Regions from separate parts of the Pseudomonas sp. GNP012 genome, predicted to be linked through region 2. Evidence: riboswitches for the same ligand, from Rfam matches in the RefSeq annotation. Region 2 holds a riboswitch; the other holds the start of a gene.

Region 1 (7,042 bases), 1.7 Mb from region 2:
GTGTCGATGGGCGATGGCGGGCTGCCCGGGTTCGTGCCGGGCCAGCCTGATTACACAGCGCGACTGTTACATGCACCGCCAAAGAAACTGTCATAAAACCGATGCGTTAACGCAAACCTTTGATTTTGCTTGTGGTCTATCGCATTGTGCGGCCCGCTTCACGGGTATAAACTTCGCAAACTTTACACAGAGGCCACTAACGGTTCCTTTGGAACTGTTCAGTCAGCATGAAACCGATTCAGCTGCCCCTAGGTGTGCGTCTGCGTGACGACGCCACCTTTATCAACTACTACCCAGGCGCCAATGCCGCTGCACTCGGCTATGTCGAGCGGCTATGCGAAGCCGACGCCGGCTGGACCGAAAGCCTGATCTATCTTTGGGGCAAGGATGGGGTAGGGCGTACGCACCTGTTGCAGGCGGCCTGCCTGCGCTTCGAGCAATTGGGAGAGCCTGCGGTGTATCTGCCGCTGGCCGAGCTGCTCGATCGCGGTATCGAGATTCTCGATAACCTTGAGCAGTACGAACTGGTTTGCCTCGATGACCTGCAGGCGGTTGCCGGCAAGGCGGACTGGGAAGAGGCGCTGTTCCATCTGTTCAATCGCCTGCGCGACAGTGGCCGGCGCCTGCTGATTGCCGCGTCGACATCCCCGCGCGAATTGCCAGTGAAGCTGGCGGACCTCAAGTCACGCCTGACCCTGGCCTTGATTTTCCAGATGCGCCCACTGTCCGACGAAGACAAATTGCGTGCCCTGCAATTGCGCGCATCCCGTCGCGGACTGCACCTGACCGATGAGGTCGGGCATTTCATCCTGACTCGCGGCACCCGCAGCATGAGTGCACTGTTCGAGCTGCTTGAGCGCCTCGATCAGGCCTCCCTCCAGGCTCAGCGCAAGCTGACAATCCCGTTTTTGAAAGAAACCCTCGGCTGGTAGACCCGCTGAAACCGGGGCTTATAGCCAGTTCGGCATATTTCAGGCGCCAGAAAATCCGCTTTCCTGCAAGGTTGCAGGCCGCGTGTATGTTTAAAATGGGCTTAAGCGCTTAGATGTAAACGAGAAACCAATAAGTCACAAAAAGATTGATTGAATTTGCAAATGAGGTCGATAGCGGGCATAGTCTCGACTTCTTTACAACTTCAGCCACGGTCGTGCCCATGCTAAATCGCTTCGCACCCCTCGTGCCTCTCGCACTCGTCACCCTGTTGTTCGGTTGCGCTGCCCACACTCCAGTGGTCCAGCAGCAGCAACAGCAGGTTCAAAACCCGGCCACTGCCCAGTCTTCCGCTCTCTTTCAGGAAGCTCTTTACCAAGAAGAGAAGGCTACCGAAAAAGAACTCGCAGACTTCGCTGGCGGCAAGTCCTACCAGCTTCCAGTCCTGGCCGACAGCATCCTCGAACGCGGCATGTCCCTGATCGGTACCCGTTACCGTTTCGGCGGCACTTCTGAAGCCGGCTTCGATTGCAGCGGTTTCATCGGCTACCTGTTCCGCGAAGAAGCGGGCATGAACCTGCCGCGCTCCACCCGCGAAATGATCAACGTGGACGCTCCGCTGGTCTCGCGCAGCAAGCTTGAGCCGGGCGATCTGCTGTTCTTCGCAACCAACGGTCGTCGTGGTCGCGTCAGTCACGCCGGGATCTACCTGGGCGACAATCAGTTCATCCACTCCAGCAGCCGCCGCAGCGGTGGTGTGCGCATCGATAGCCTGGGCGACAGCTACTGGAGCAAGACCTTCATCGAGGCCAAGCGCGCCCTGGCGATGGCACCTAACACGTCGCCAATTGTCACTGCACGTAAATAAGCGGACATTTTGTAAGGCGAACTTAAAGTCTTACTTGAAGTTTGTCGTGTAGCCGCTAGAATCTTGATCTACAAATGATGGCAAACCGCCTGCGTCCTACGCAGGCGGTTTTCTTTTCTGCGCTCCCCGCAGAAAAAGCCGCAGCCAGATCAGGATGTTCTGCTTATGACGACGTCGGCCCGCCTCGCAATCATGTTCTTCGCAGCGCTGCTCAGTGCCTGCGCCAGCCGCACACCGCCTCCTGCGCCGGTGGTTCGCGCGCCCATCGTGTTTGGTTCCCCACAAGCGTTTTCGCCCGAAGCGGAGGACGTGCTGTTTCGCGCGCTCGGCCTGGTGGGTACGCCTTATCGCTGGGGTGGCAACACGCCGGATTCCGGATTTGATTGCAGCGGCCTGATCGCGTACGTGTACCGCGATGTAGCCGGTATTGCCTTGCCGCGCACCACGCGCGAGATGATCTCCATGCAAGCGGCGAGTGTTGGCAAGGAAGGCCTGCAGACTGGCGACCTGCTTTTCTTCGCTACCAATGGCGGTTCCCAGGTCAGTCATGCCGGCATCTACGTGGGAGAAGGGCGTTTCGTCCACGCGCCGGCCACTGGCGGCACCGTGAAGCTCGACAGTCTGTCCAAGGCGTATTGGCAAAAGGCTTACCTGAGCGCCAAGCGTGTTCTGCAGCCTGAACATCTGGCGCGCAACCCGTAACGTCCGGAGCTGCTGCTCATGACTGCTCGTACGCTGAATCTCGACGACGCCCTGTATCAATACCTGCTCGATGTTTCCCTGCGCGAAACACCACTGCTCAAGCGCTTGCGCGATGAGACCCAGGCGCTGCCGATGGCGCGCTGGCAGGTGGCGCCGGAGCAGGGACAGTTTCTCGCCTTGCTGGTAAAGCTGACAGGCGCCAGGCGCTTGCTCGAAGTCGGTACTTTCACCGGATACAGCGCGCTGTGCATGGCGGCGGCATTGCCGGCTGAAGGTTCGCTGATTTGCTGTGATATCCCCGGCGACTACAACGCCATCGCACGGCGCTACTGGCAGGAAGCGGGACTCACCGGGCGGATCGACCTGCGCCTGGCCCCCGCACTGGAAACCCTCGGCGATCTTGAGCGGCAAGGTGGGGGCGAGCAGTTCGACCTGGTGTTCATCGATGCCGACAAGGCCTACTATCCGAGTTATCTGGAGCATGCCCTGCGTTTGCTGCGGGTCGGTGGGCTGGTGCTGTTCGACAACACCCTGTGGAGCGGGCGCGTGCTTGAGACCAGCCCCGAGAGCGCGGACACCCGGGCTATCCAGGCGCTCAACCTGGCGTTGAAGGATGATGTGCGGGTGGATCTGTCGTTGTTGCCGTTGGGTGACGGGCTCACACTTTGTCGCAAGCGTTGAGCTGGAAATCATGTGGGAGCGAGCTTGCTCGCGATGGCGGCATGTCAGTCAACCAGGATGTTGAGTGTGTTGGCCTCATCGTGAGCAAGCTCGCTCCCACAGGTTTTTTATGTTTCAGTGATAACGTTATCTAGCAGCCGACACCCGCCACACCTTGTTCCCCACATCATCGGCCACCAGCAGATCGCCCTGCCGGTCGATCACCACGCCCACCGGGCGGCCCATGGCTTCTTCCTTTTCGTTGAGAAAACCGCTGAGCACTTCAATCGGTTGTCCCGCAGGTTTGCCTGCGCTGAACGGCACGAAAATCACTTTGTAGCCACTGTGGGGGTTACGGTTCCAGGAGCCGTGCTGGCCGATGAAGGCCCCTTGGGTGAACGGCGGCGGCAGCTTGCTGTTTTCAGCGAAGGTCAGGCCCAGTGATGCCGTGTGCGGGCCGACGGCATAGTCCGGAGCGATGGCCTTGGCCACCAGACCGGGGTTTTGCGGCTCGACGCGGCTATCGACATGCTGGCCGTAATAGCTGTAAGGCCAGCCATAGAATGCGCCGTCCTTGACCGAGGTGATGTAGTCCGGGACCAGGTCGCTGCCGATTTCATCCCGCTCGTTGACCGCGGTCCACAGCGCGCCACTGCGCGGCTCCCAAGCCATGCCGTTGGGGTTGCGCAGGCCGGAGGCGAAGATCCGCTGCTGGCCGGTGGCACGGTCCACTTCCCAGATCGCTGCGCGACCTTCTTCCTTGTCCATGCCGTTTTCCGCGACGTTGCTGTTGGAGCCCACGGTGACGTAGAGCTTGCGACCGTCCTTGCTGGCGATGACGTTTTTGGTCCAGTGGTGGTTCAGCGGGCCACCCGGCAGGTCGACCACTTTGACCGGTGGCGACTTGATCTGCGTATCGCCACTTTCATAGTGAAAGCGCAGCAGGCGATCAGTGTCGGCCACATACAGGTCCTTGCCGACCAGGGTCATGCCGAAGGGCGAGTTGAGGTTTTGCAGAAACACCGTGCGGGTTTCCGCGACGCCATCGTGGTCCTTGTCGCGCAGCAAGGTGATGCGGTTCGCGCTGGGCACCCTGGCCCCGGCGCGTCCCATGACTTGCTTCATGACCCAGCCGCGAATGCCTTTGCCGTCTTCGGGTTTGGGTGGCGCGTTGGTTTCCGCCACCAGTACGTCGCCGTTGGGCAGTACATAAAGCCAGCGGGGGTGATCCAGGTTTTCGGCAAAAGCGGCCACTTGAGTGCCCGCGGCGGCGACGGGTTTCGCGCCCTGTGGCCAGCCGATGGCCGGGGCGATGTTCACAGTCGGGATCAGGGTTTTGTTGGGGGGCGGCAGTTGGGGTGAAGGGCCGGTGCCGTCGGAGACTTGCAGGCCGGCGGTCTCACTACAACCGGCGAGCCCTCCGCAGATCGCGATAACGAGAACGAGCGGGGGCGTGCGCATACGGGTGTTCCCTATGAATGCCTTGTTCTAATCATAGAGACGCGTTGTCGTCCAATGGTTCAACCCCTAGCCACGAGCTTCCTTGAACAGCACCGCAATGCCGGGGTGATAGTTGCCGGCTTCATTGCGCAACTTGCGGTAGGCATACGGGAAATACCAGGCGACCGCGCAGGTGTGTTCCTTTTGCAGGTCGTCGACCATGTCCTGGAGTTCTTCCGGTGTCGCGCCTTGCTGGGCTTTTTGCGGGGCGACGAACAGGCAGCCGAGTTTCAGGTCGCTGGCGTGGCTCAGGCGCTTTGCATCGCTGGCGATGTCGAGCAGGGCCTGGGTCAGATTGAGGCTGTTGACCCGTGGCCAGCGCTGGCTGGTCTGGATGTAGGCGCGGGTTTCGGGCGAGGCGAGGAACAGGTCGGCGCGGCTGTTGCGTTCGCCTTCTTCGGTCTGCTTGCGGGTAGGCGTCTGTTGCAGTGTGACCATCTCGGCCATCCAGGCGGCGGCAGACAACAGTCCGAGATTGGCTTTTTCGTCGTGCCAGTAGGGTGTGTCGCCATCACCGCGCACGGCGTTATAGCGGTCGATGCATTCGAACCAGCGCTCGAGCACAGGGCGCAGGAATTCCAGCTTTGGATTGCTGATGATCATGCCTTGCATGGGCTCACCCTTGTTATTGTGTTGTGAGGTTGTGGCTCTTTGATATCACTGCTGAGAGTGAGGCACAAGATTGACGTCAGTTTTTTGATTGACGACAGTTATTCGGCAGCTGGCCTCCCGGCTTTAATTGACGCTCCACCCCCAACCCTCTAACCTTCGCGGCTTGTTTCAGGTGCTCTGTGACTTGGGTCGACAGAGTGAAACAGGGAAGCCGGTGAGCGAGTTCTTCTGTTGGTCGAGGAACCGCAATTCCGGCGCTGCCCCCGCAACGGTAAATGAGTGAAAACTGTGTCTGATGCCACTGTGTCGATTCGATGCGGGAAGGCGCACAGTCTGGCTTTGCGCCACTCATGAGCCCGGAGACCGGCCTGATTCATCCAGCGGCATCACGGTGGGCGATGCCAGGCTTGTTGCCTTCTATTGCTGTGCCTGCCCGCCGTTATTCCTGCCTCAACGGAGAGCTCCCCCATGACTGATACCCCCGATCGTGACGAACGCCACCTGGCGCGCATGCAGCGCAAAAAAGCCGTGATCGACGAGCGCATCGCCAATTCCCCGAACGAGTGTGGTCTGTTGCTGGTGCTGACCGGCAACGGTAAAGGCAAGAGCAGTTCGGCCTTCGGCATGCTCGCCCGCGCCATGGGGCACGGCATGCAATGCGGTGTGGTGCAGTTCATCAAGGGCCGCAACAGTACCGGCGAAGAGTTGTTTTTCCGGCGCTTTCCCGAGCAGGTGCGTTTTCATGTGATGGGCGAAGGGTTTACCTGGGAAACCCAGGACCGTCAGCGCGACATCGCTGCCGCCGAAGCGGCGTGGGCGGTGTCCCGGGAACTGCTGCGCGATCCGTCCATCGGCCTGGTGGTGCTCGATGAGCTGAACATCGCCCTCAAGCACGGTTACCTCGATCTGGATCAGGTGCTCAGCGACTTGCAGGCCCGGCCGCCGATGCAACACGTGGTGGTCACCGGGCGTGCCGCCAAGCCGGAAATGATCGAGATGGCCGACACGGTCACCGAAATGGGCATGATCAAACACGCCTTTCAGGCCGGGATCAAAGCGCAGAAAGGCGTCGAGCTGTGAACCAGCCTCGTCATTGCCCGGCGGTTCTGATTGCCGCGCCGGCCTCCGGCCAGGGCAAGACCACCGTTACTGCGGCGCTGGCCCGCTTGCATCGCAATCAGGGGCGCAAAGTTCGCGTGTTCAAGTGCGGCCCCGACTTTCTCGATCCGATGATCCTCGAGCGCGCCAGCGGTGCGCCGGTGTATCAACTGGACATGTGGATGGTCGGCGAGCAGGAGAGTCGCCGGTTGCTGTGGGAAGCCGCCGCTGACGCCGACCTGATCCTGATCGAAGGCGTCATGGGGCTGTTCGACGGTACGCCGTCGAGCGCCGATCTGGCACGGCATTTCGGTGTGCCAGTACTGGGTGTGATCGACGGTACCGCCATGGCCCAGACCTTCGGCGCACTGGCCCTGGGGCTGGCGCGTTATCAGCCGGACTTGCCGTTCGCCGGCGTGCTGGCCAACCGCGTCGGCACGCTGCGCCACGCGCAACTGCTCGAAGGCAGCCTGACTGAAGGCTTGCGCTGGTACGGCGCGCTGTCCCGGGAAACCGGGATTAAACTGCCGAGCCGACACCTGGGGCTGGTTCAAGCCAGTGAACTGAATGATCTCGACCTGCGCCTCGATGCGGCAGCCGATGCCCTGGCCAGCAGTTGCGAGGTCGCGCTGCCACCGGCAGTCGAGTTCGCCGCCCCCGATGTCATCGTCG
Region 2 (7,042 bases):
TCGGCGAGCAGCGCCAGGCTGGAGTCGCCGCTGCACAGGACCACCAGCTCGGCGGGGGTTTGTCCAAGGTCGGCGATGTTGTCATCCGACACGAAACCGCCGGGCTGGGTCCTGAGCAGGTGCATGGCTTACACGCTGAGCGCAGCGCGCAATTGCGCTTCGAGAACGGCGGCGTCGAGTTCCTGGCCGATCAGCACCAGACGGGTGATACGCGCCTCTTCGGCGCCCCACTGACGGTCGAAGTGCTTGTCGAAACGCGTGCCCACGCCCTGGATCAGCAGGCGCATCGGTTTGTTCGGGATTGCTGCAAAACCCTTGACCCGCAGGATGCCGTGCTGGACCACCAGTTGCGTCAGCGCGTCCATCAGCAGGCTTTCGTCGGCTTGCGGCAATTCGATGGAGATCGAATCGAAGGCGTCGTGATCGTGGTCGTCATGATCATCGTCGCCATCGTGATGATGGTCGTGGTGGCTGTGGCGGCTGTCGATGTGTTCTTCGGAGCCGGCACCCAGGCCAATCAGCACGTCCAGCGGCAGGCGACCGCTGCTGGCTTCGATGATTTTCACCGCTGGCGGCAACTCTTCGGCGACTTCCACGCGCACGCGGGCCAGGTCGGCCGGGTTGATCAGGTCGGATTTGTTGAGAATCACCAGGTCGGCGCTGGCCAGTTGGTCGGCAAACAGCTCGTGCAATGGCGATTCGTGGTCCAGGTTCGGGTCGAGTTTGCGCTGGGCATCGACCTGGTCCGGGAAGGCGGCGAAGGTGCCGGCGGCCACGGCCGGGCTGTCGACCACGGTGATCACCGCGTCAACGGTGCAGGCACTGCGAATTTCCGGCCACTGGAAAGCCTGGACCAGCGGTTTTGGCAGGGCCAGGCCCGACGTTTCGATGAGGATGTGGTCGAGATCGCCGCGACGAGCCACCAGTTCGCGCATCACCGGGAAAAATTCTTCCTGGACAGTGCAGCACAGGCAGCCGTTGGCCAGTTCATACACACGGCCGTTGGCTTCTTCTTCGGTGCAACCGATGGAGCACTGCTTGAGGATTTCGCCGTCGATGCCCAGCTCGCCAAACTCGTTGACGATCACTGCGATGCGGCGCCCCTGGGCGTTGTCGAGCATGTGCCGCAGCAGCGTGGTTTTACCCGAGCCAAGAAAGCCTGTGACGATGGTGACGGGAAGTTTGGCCAGTGTTTTCATCGGATGCCCTATGGCTAGGTGGCGGGCATACGGGACGACAACGGGCAACGCAGATGCGCGTGCCTGAAGAGTTCGCCACCGGATCACCCCGCCCGGTTGAAAGTGAGAATCTGTGTCGAGGCAGGTCTCCTGGCTGACGGTGTGCCGGCTTGAGCCTGGCATTCGCTGCGCCTTCCCGCCGGCCTCATGGATTGGGCCTGCAGTGGCGTGGCAACGAACATCACCGTTCACAGTTGCGGGGGCAGCCGCGGCATTGACCGCGTTCCCTTCTTAGCTTCGACAAACGCCGAAGAACCTCGAAAGCGCAAGGCTACGCATGGTATTGGGGCGGGTCAATGTTCACGTGACTTCTGCGGTGTGCCCTTCGCGAGCAAGCCCGCTCCCACATTTGATCGGGTTCTTTCAGAGGAAAAGGGTCAAGTGTGGGAGCGGGCTTGCTCGCGAAGAAAGCGACTCGGTTTCCAGTTGAGAACCCTTGCCAATTGACGCCCAACCCTCGCCCATGCTCTCCTACGCATCTTGTTACGGGTGCCCTTCACAGGGTGAAACGGGAAACCGGTGAATCATGTGCTTTACTCTAAAGCCATGTCAGTCCGGTGCTGCCCCCGCAACGGTAAGCGAGCGAAGCATCAGATCCACTGTGCCACTACGGCATGGGAAGGTGATGCTTGCAGGATCAGGCCCAAGCCTTTGCCCCTCGTGAGCCCGGAGACCGGCCCGCAACATAAAGTGACCATAACGATCACTGAAACAACAAACCCGCGGTGGGCGGGCGCTGTTTGAAACCCTGCGCGCCTGGTCGTGCAGGTTTTTGCATGCGCTCTTGATTCCCCGCTGACAGACCAGAGGGAAACGCCATGTCGATCATCAGCAGCACCGGCCACACTACAGCCAGCACCACTTCTACCCTGACTCAACGTCTGACCGCCGCCGTCTGCGCGTCGATCCTGGGCGCAAGCCTTGTGTATTTCGCCGGTTTCTCGCACATCGAAGCGGTGCACAATGCCGCCCACGATACCCGTCACAGCTCCGCGTTCCCGTGCCATTGAGACCTGCTGACATGATCAAGCGTATTGCGCAAACCGCAGGTTTCAGCGGGCTGCTGGCCGCCCTGTTGCTGACCCTGCTGCAAAGTTTCTGGGTCGCCCCCCTGATCCTGCAGGCCGAAACCTACGAAAAAGCTGAACCGGCGGCCGTTGAAATGCATGAACACGCCGATGGCGCGATGGCTGCCCACACCCACGACGCCGAAGCCTGGGAGCCGGAAGACGGCTGGCAGCGCGTGCTGTCGACCACTGGCGGCAATCTGGTGGTGGCTGTCGGTTTCGCGCTGATGCTGGCCGGCCTGTACACCTTGCGTGCGCCGACCAAAACCTCCCAGGGCCTGCTCTGGGGTCTGGCCGGCTATGCGACCTTCGTACTCGCGCCGACCCTCGGCCTGCCACCTGAATTGCCCGGCACTGCCGCCGCCGATCTGGCACAACGGCAACTGTGGTGGATCGGTACCGCCGCCTGCACCGCCGTCGGTATCGCACTGATCGTTTTCAGCCGTCACTGGCTGATGAAAGTCCTCGGCGCGGCAATCCTTGCAGTTCCCCATGTGATTGGCGCACCGCAACCGCAAGTGCATTCGATGCTCGCTCCGGAGGCACTGGAAACCCAATTCAAAATCGCTTCGCAACTGACCAACGTGGCGTTCTGGCTGGCCCTGGGCCTGATCAGCGCCTGGTTGTTCCGTCGCAAAAGCGATGGCCAATACCACGCATGACTGACGTCAGCACTGCGCCGACCCTGGTGGTCGGCCTGGGCTGTCAAAAGGGCTGCCCCGTCAGCACCCTGCTGGCGCTGCTCGACCAGGCACTGGAGGCGCACCAGATTGCGCGCCATGAAATCAAGGCCCTGGCCAGCATCGATTCGAAGCGCGACGAACCTGCACTGATCGAACTGGCCCAGCAGCTTGGCCTGGAATTGATGTACTTCAGCAGCGAGCAACTGGCCCCCTATGAGCCGCAACTCAGCCATCAATCGCAAATAGCGTTTGAACGCACCGGTTGCTACGGCGTGGCGGAAAGCGCCGCGCTGGCCCTGGCCGAACAACTGGCCCAGGCCCCGGCAAAACTGCTGATTCCCCGACAGAAATATGCCCAGGCAACCCTGGCATTGGCCGGTGCGGCATAAAATCCCCGATAATCCCCGCCTCGATCATGAACATTCTTCATCTGAAGCCCTGTTCAGCCCCTTTTATCCCCACAGGAACCGACGATGACCGTCTACTTCATTGGCGCAGGTCCCGGCGACCCCGAACTGATTACCGTCAAGGGCCAGCGGCTGATTCGCAGTTGCCCGGTGATCATTTATGCCGGCTCGCTGGTGCCAGCCGCCGTACTGGAAGGTCATTGTGCCGAGCAGGTAGTCAACAGCGCCGAACTGCACCTTGAACAGATCATCGACCTGTTCAAGGCCGCCCACGCCAAAGGCCAGGACGTGGCCCGGGTACACTCCGGCGATCCGAGCCTGTATGGCGCCATTGGCGAACAGATTCGCTGTCTGCGTGAGCTGGGCATTGCGTTCGAAATCGTCCCGGGCGTGACGGCCACCGCCGCTTGCGCAGCGCTTCTGGGTGCTGAACTGACGCTGCCGGACGTTTCACAAAGCGTGATCCTGACTCGCTACGCCGACAAAACCGCCATGCCACCCGGAGAGGAATTCGCCAGTCTGGCGCAGCACGGCGCGACCATGGCGATTCATTTGGGGGTCAATCACCTGCCGAAGATCGTTGAGGAACTGCTGCCGCATTACGGCGCCGATTGCCCGATTGCGGTGGTTCACCGCGCGAGCTGGCCGGATCAGGACTGGGTAACGGGAACGCTTGAGGACATTGCCGGGAAGGTTGCCGCCAAAGGGTTTCGGCGCACGGCGTTGATTCTGGTGGGACGGGTGCTGGGCAGTGATCATTTCAGCGAATCGTCATTGTATCGCGCGGGGCATGCGCATCTCTATCGCCCATAAGGCCCCTTCGCGAGCAGGCGCGCTCCCACATTGGATATGGTCAACTGTGGGAGCGAGCCTGCTCGCGAAGGCTTCAGCGAATTTAACTCATAAAAAACGGCGCTCACGGGGCGCCGTTTTTTTATTTTGCAGTGAACACCTTAGTAGTAGGCGTTTTCTTTCTGCGTGTGGTCGGTCACGTCGCGAACGCCCTTGAGCTCGGGAATACGCTCGAGCAGGGTACGCTCGATGCCTTCCTTGAGCGTCACGTCGGCCTGGCCGCAGCCCTGGCAACCACCGCCAAACTGCAGGACGGCGATGCCGTCTTCGACCACGTCGATCAGGCTGACCTGACCGCCGTGGCTGGCCAGCCCCGGGTTGATTTCGGTTTGCAGGTAGTAGTTGATGCGCTCGTTGACCGGGCTGTCGGCGTTGACCATCGGTACTTTGGCGTTTGGCGCCTTGATGGTCAGCTGGCCGCCCATGCGGTCGGTGGCGTAGTCGACAACGGCATCGTCCAGGAAGGCTTCGCTGAAGTGGTCGATGTAGGCGGTGAAGCTTTTCAGCCCCAGCGCGGTGTCTTCGGGTTTTTCTTCGCCCGGCTTGCAGTAGGCAATGCAGGTTTCGGCGTACTGGGTGCCAGGCTGGGTGATGAAGACGCGGATGCCGATGCCCGGGGTGTTCTGCTTGGAGAGCAGATCAGCCAGATAATCGTGGGCGGCGTCGGTAATGGTAATAGCGGTCATGGAAACTCCTCGCAGGCTTGGGCGCAGTTTACGCCAATCGGCGCGCCGGACAAAGTCCCAGTATTTTTGTCGGGAAAGAATTGTGGGAGCGGGCTTGTGTGGCGAGGGGGCTTGTCGGAACGCCGCACCGCCCCGTTGGGTCGCGAAGCGGCCCCAGAAAATGGGACTGCTGCGCAGTCCAACGGGGGCAAGCCCCCTCGCCACAAGCCCCCCCACAGGGGATCAGCGGTGTTTCAGAGGTTCTCGAAGCGGTTCATGTCCAGCACGCCCTCTTCCACCGGATCGGTCTCCTGGATGTAGCGGCTCAGGTCATGGAAATATAGCCAGAATTGCGGATGACTGCGGCGTATTCCCCAACGTTCGACGATTTTCTCAAAGCTGTCGCTATCCTTGGCGTTCTCCATCGCATCCACAAACGCCGGCACTTGCCCGGCCGGAATGTTGAACATGAAGTTCGGGTAGCTGCTGAGCACACCCGGGAAAATCGTCAGGGTATCGAGCCCCGGCTGATAGCGCAGCGATTCGCCAAGCAGGAACGCCACGTTGCTGTGGGCCCGGTTGCGCAGCAGGCTGTAAACCTCTCGCTTGCCGCTGCCGGTTTCGATTCGCAGCATGGTCGCTTCCGGCAGTTGATCAATCACTCTCAACCCCGCCGCCGGACGCGAGGTCAGGCGGCTCAACACCTGCTCGGCATTTTGCAGATCCGGATCAATGTTCGGCCGCGAGCAGTAGGCGCCGTCGCAGCGGTTGATCGGGTCGGGCCTGGCATTGAGGTCGCCATAACGGGTCAGCAATTGCCGGGCGAAATCGCGCTTGGGATCCTGCGGATCAAGCTTCAGCGCGGTCGGTTTGTCATCGTCGATGGACTCGTAGTCCAGCCACATCTTGAATTTGCCACTGTTCTGATACCAGTCGTCGAGGTAGCCCTCCCGCGAATCGGCGGGCATCAGACGCAGGAAATTCTGCTCGGCTCCGTTACGGATCAGGTCGAAATACAAGCGCGTCTGGGCCTGATGGGACACGTTGCCGAACACATCGAAATTGACTGCCAGTTGGTAGTAGGTGCGCTCCAGCAGCGGATAGTCGAACAGCCACATCGTCTGCGGCACTTCGCCGATCAGGCCTTTGGTCACTGAGGCGCTGTCGAAATGGCGAAAGATGCTCAGCAGTGCGTTGTCGTTGCCGGCCCACAGGGTCGACCAACTCGGCGCGGGCAAGTCTGCGTAACTATCGCGGCGCAGGGCCTCGTATTCGTTGCGTTTGTCGCGGTAGTCATGCCACAGGGTCAGGACGCTGCCGACATCATCATTCTGCCCTGGCATCGCCAGCAGGGGCGTGGCTTGCCCGCGATAGTTCGGGTCGGTGATGTAGAGGTCGTGTTCAGGTGCCTGGAACAGCGCCCAGAAGTTATCGCGAATCACGTCCGTGGCGATCTGCCCACGACAGACTGGCCCACGGATAAAGGTGCGCACGAAGTACTCGGCGTTATCGAGCATGAACTGGTAGCGCGCCTGGGCCGGAATCGCTTCGAAGGTGGTAAAGGGGTTGGCCCGGCTCTTCGGCCCGTAGCCCGGCAATGCATTGGCCTCCCAGTTGCCGCTGTAGAACAGGGATTTGACACGCGCCAGCTTCGCCGCACTCAGGGGATAGGAGATATGGGTCTTGTGCACGATCACGCCCTGCACCGGCCACAAGCGGTAGTAAAACTCCGAGCCTGGATCATCGTTGGGACGCCGGGTATTGATCAGGTCAATCGGCTGGCCGGTCGGCGTGCGCGAACGCACCCACTGGAAGAAATGCCCGGGTTCACCCTCCTTGAAGTAAAGATGGGCGAGGAACCAGTGCTCATACAGCCAGCGCCCCACCAGGCTTTGCCGGGCGCCCGGCGAATTGAGCAGGTTTTCCCACTGGATTACTTGCAGCGCTTCTTGCGCACTCGGGGCCAGGGCCTGCTGATCGATAGGTGCGCCTGCGGCCAGCCAGCGTTGCAGCGTCTGGTACTGCTGGTCGGTCAGCCCGGTCACCGCCAGCGGCATGCCTTCTTTCGGGTGCGAAGCGGCGTAGCCATCGAACTGCGCGGGCATGGAACACATGTTCTCCCGGTTCAGA

The links. Region 2 has a riboswitch for cobalamin ahead of cobW (cobalamin biosynthesis protein CobW). Riboswitches for the same ligand answer to the same signal wherever they lie in the genome.
Region 1: it holds a riboswitch for cobalamin, as region 2 does, so the genes downstream of both, cobO (cob(I)yrinic acid a,c-diamide adenosyltransferase) here and cobW (cobalamin biosynthesis protein CobW) in region 2, are expected to answer to the same signal.

Annotation. Positions count from the first base shown of each region.
Region 1 covers NZ_JBTGUU010000001.1:3,635,201-3,642,242, reverse strand. The annotation lists gene hda (DnaA regulatory inactivator Hda) at 228-932, shown strand; gene ACXX83_RS16340 (C40 family peptidase) at 1,154-1,798, shown strand; gene ACXX83_RS16335 (C40 family peptidase) at 1,964-2,500, shown strand; gene ACXX83_RS16330 (O-methyltransferase) at 2,519-3,181, shown strand; gene ACXX83_RS16325 (PQQ-dependent sugar dehydrogenase) at 3,308-4,621, opposite strand; gene ACXX83_RS16320 (hypothetical protein) at 4,688-5,272, opposite strand; cobalamin riboswitch at 5,426-5,658, shown strand; gene cobO (cob(I)yrinic acid a,c-diamide adenosyltransferase) at 5,741-6,352, shown strand; gene ACXX83_RS16310 (cobyrinic acid a,c-diamide synthase CobB) at 6,349-7,042, shown strand, end outside.
Region 2 covers NZ_JBTGUU010000001.1:1,957,919-1,964,960, reverse strand. The annotation lists gene cobN (cobaltochelatase subunit CobN) at 1-125, opposite strand, end outside; gene cobW (cobalamin biosynthesis protein CobW) at 129-1,199, opposite strand; cobalamin riboswitch at 1,302-1,513, opposite strand; cobalamin riboswitch at 1,709-1,934, shown strand; gene ACXX83_RS08805 (CbtB domain-containing protein) at 2,057-2,248, shown strand; gene ACXX83_RS08800 (CbtA family protein) at 2,260-2,967, shown strand; gene ACXX83_RS08795 (cobalamin biosynthesis protein) at 2,964-3,377, shown strand; gene cobM (precorrin-4 C(11)-methyltransferase) at 3,462-4,208, shown strand; gene nfuA (Fe-S biogenesis protein NfuA) at 4,349-4,933, opposite strand; gene ACXX83_RS08780 (fatty acid cis/trans isomerase) at 5,167-7,042, opposite strand, start outside.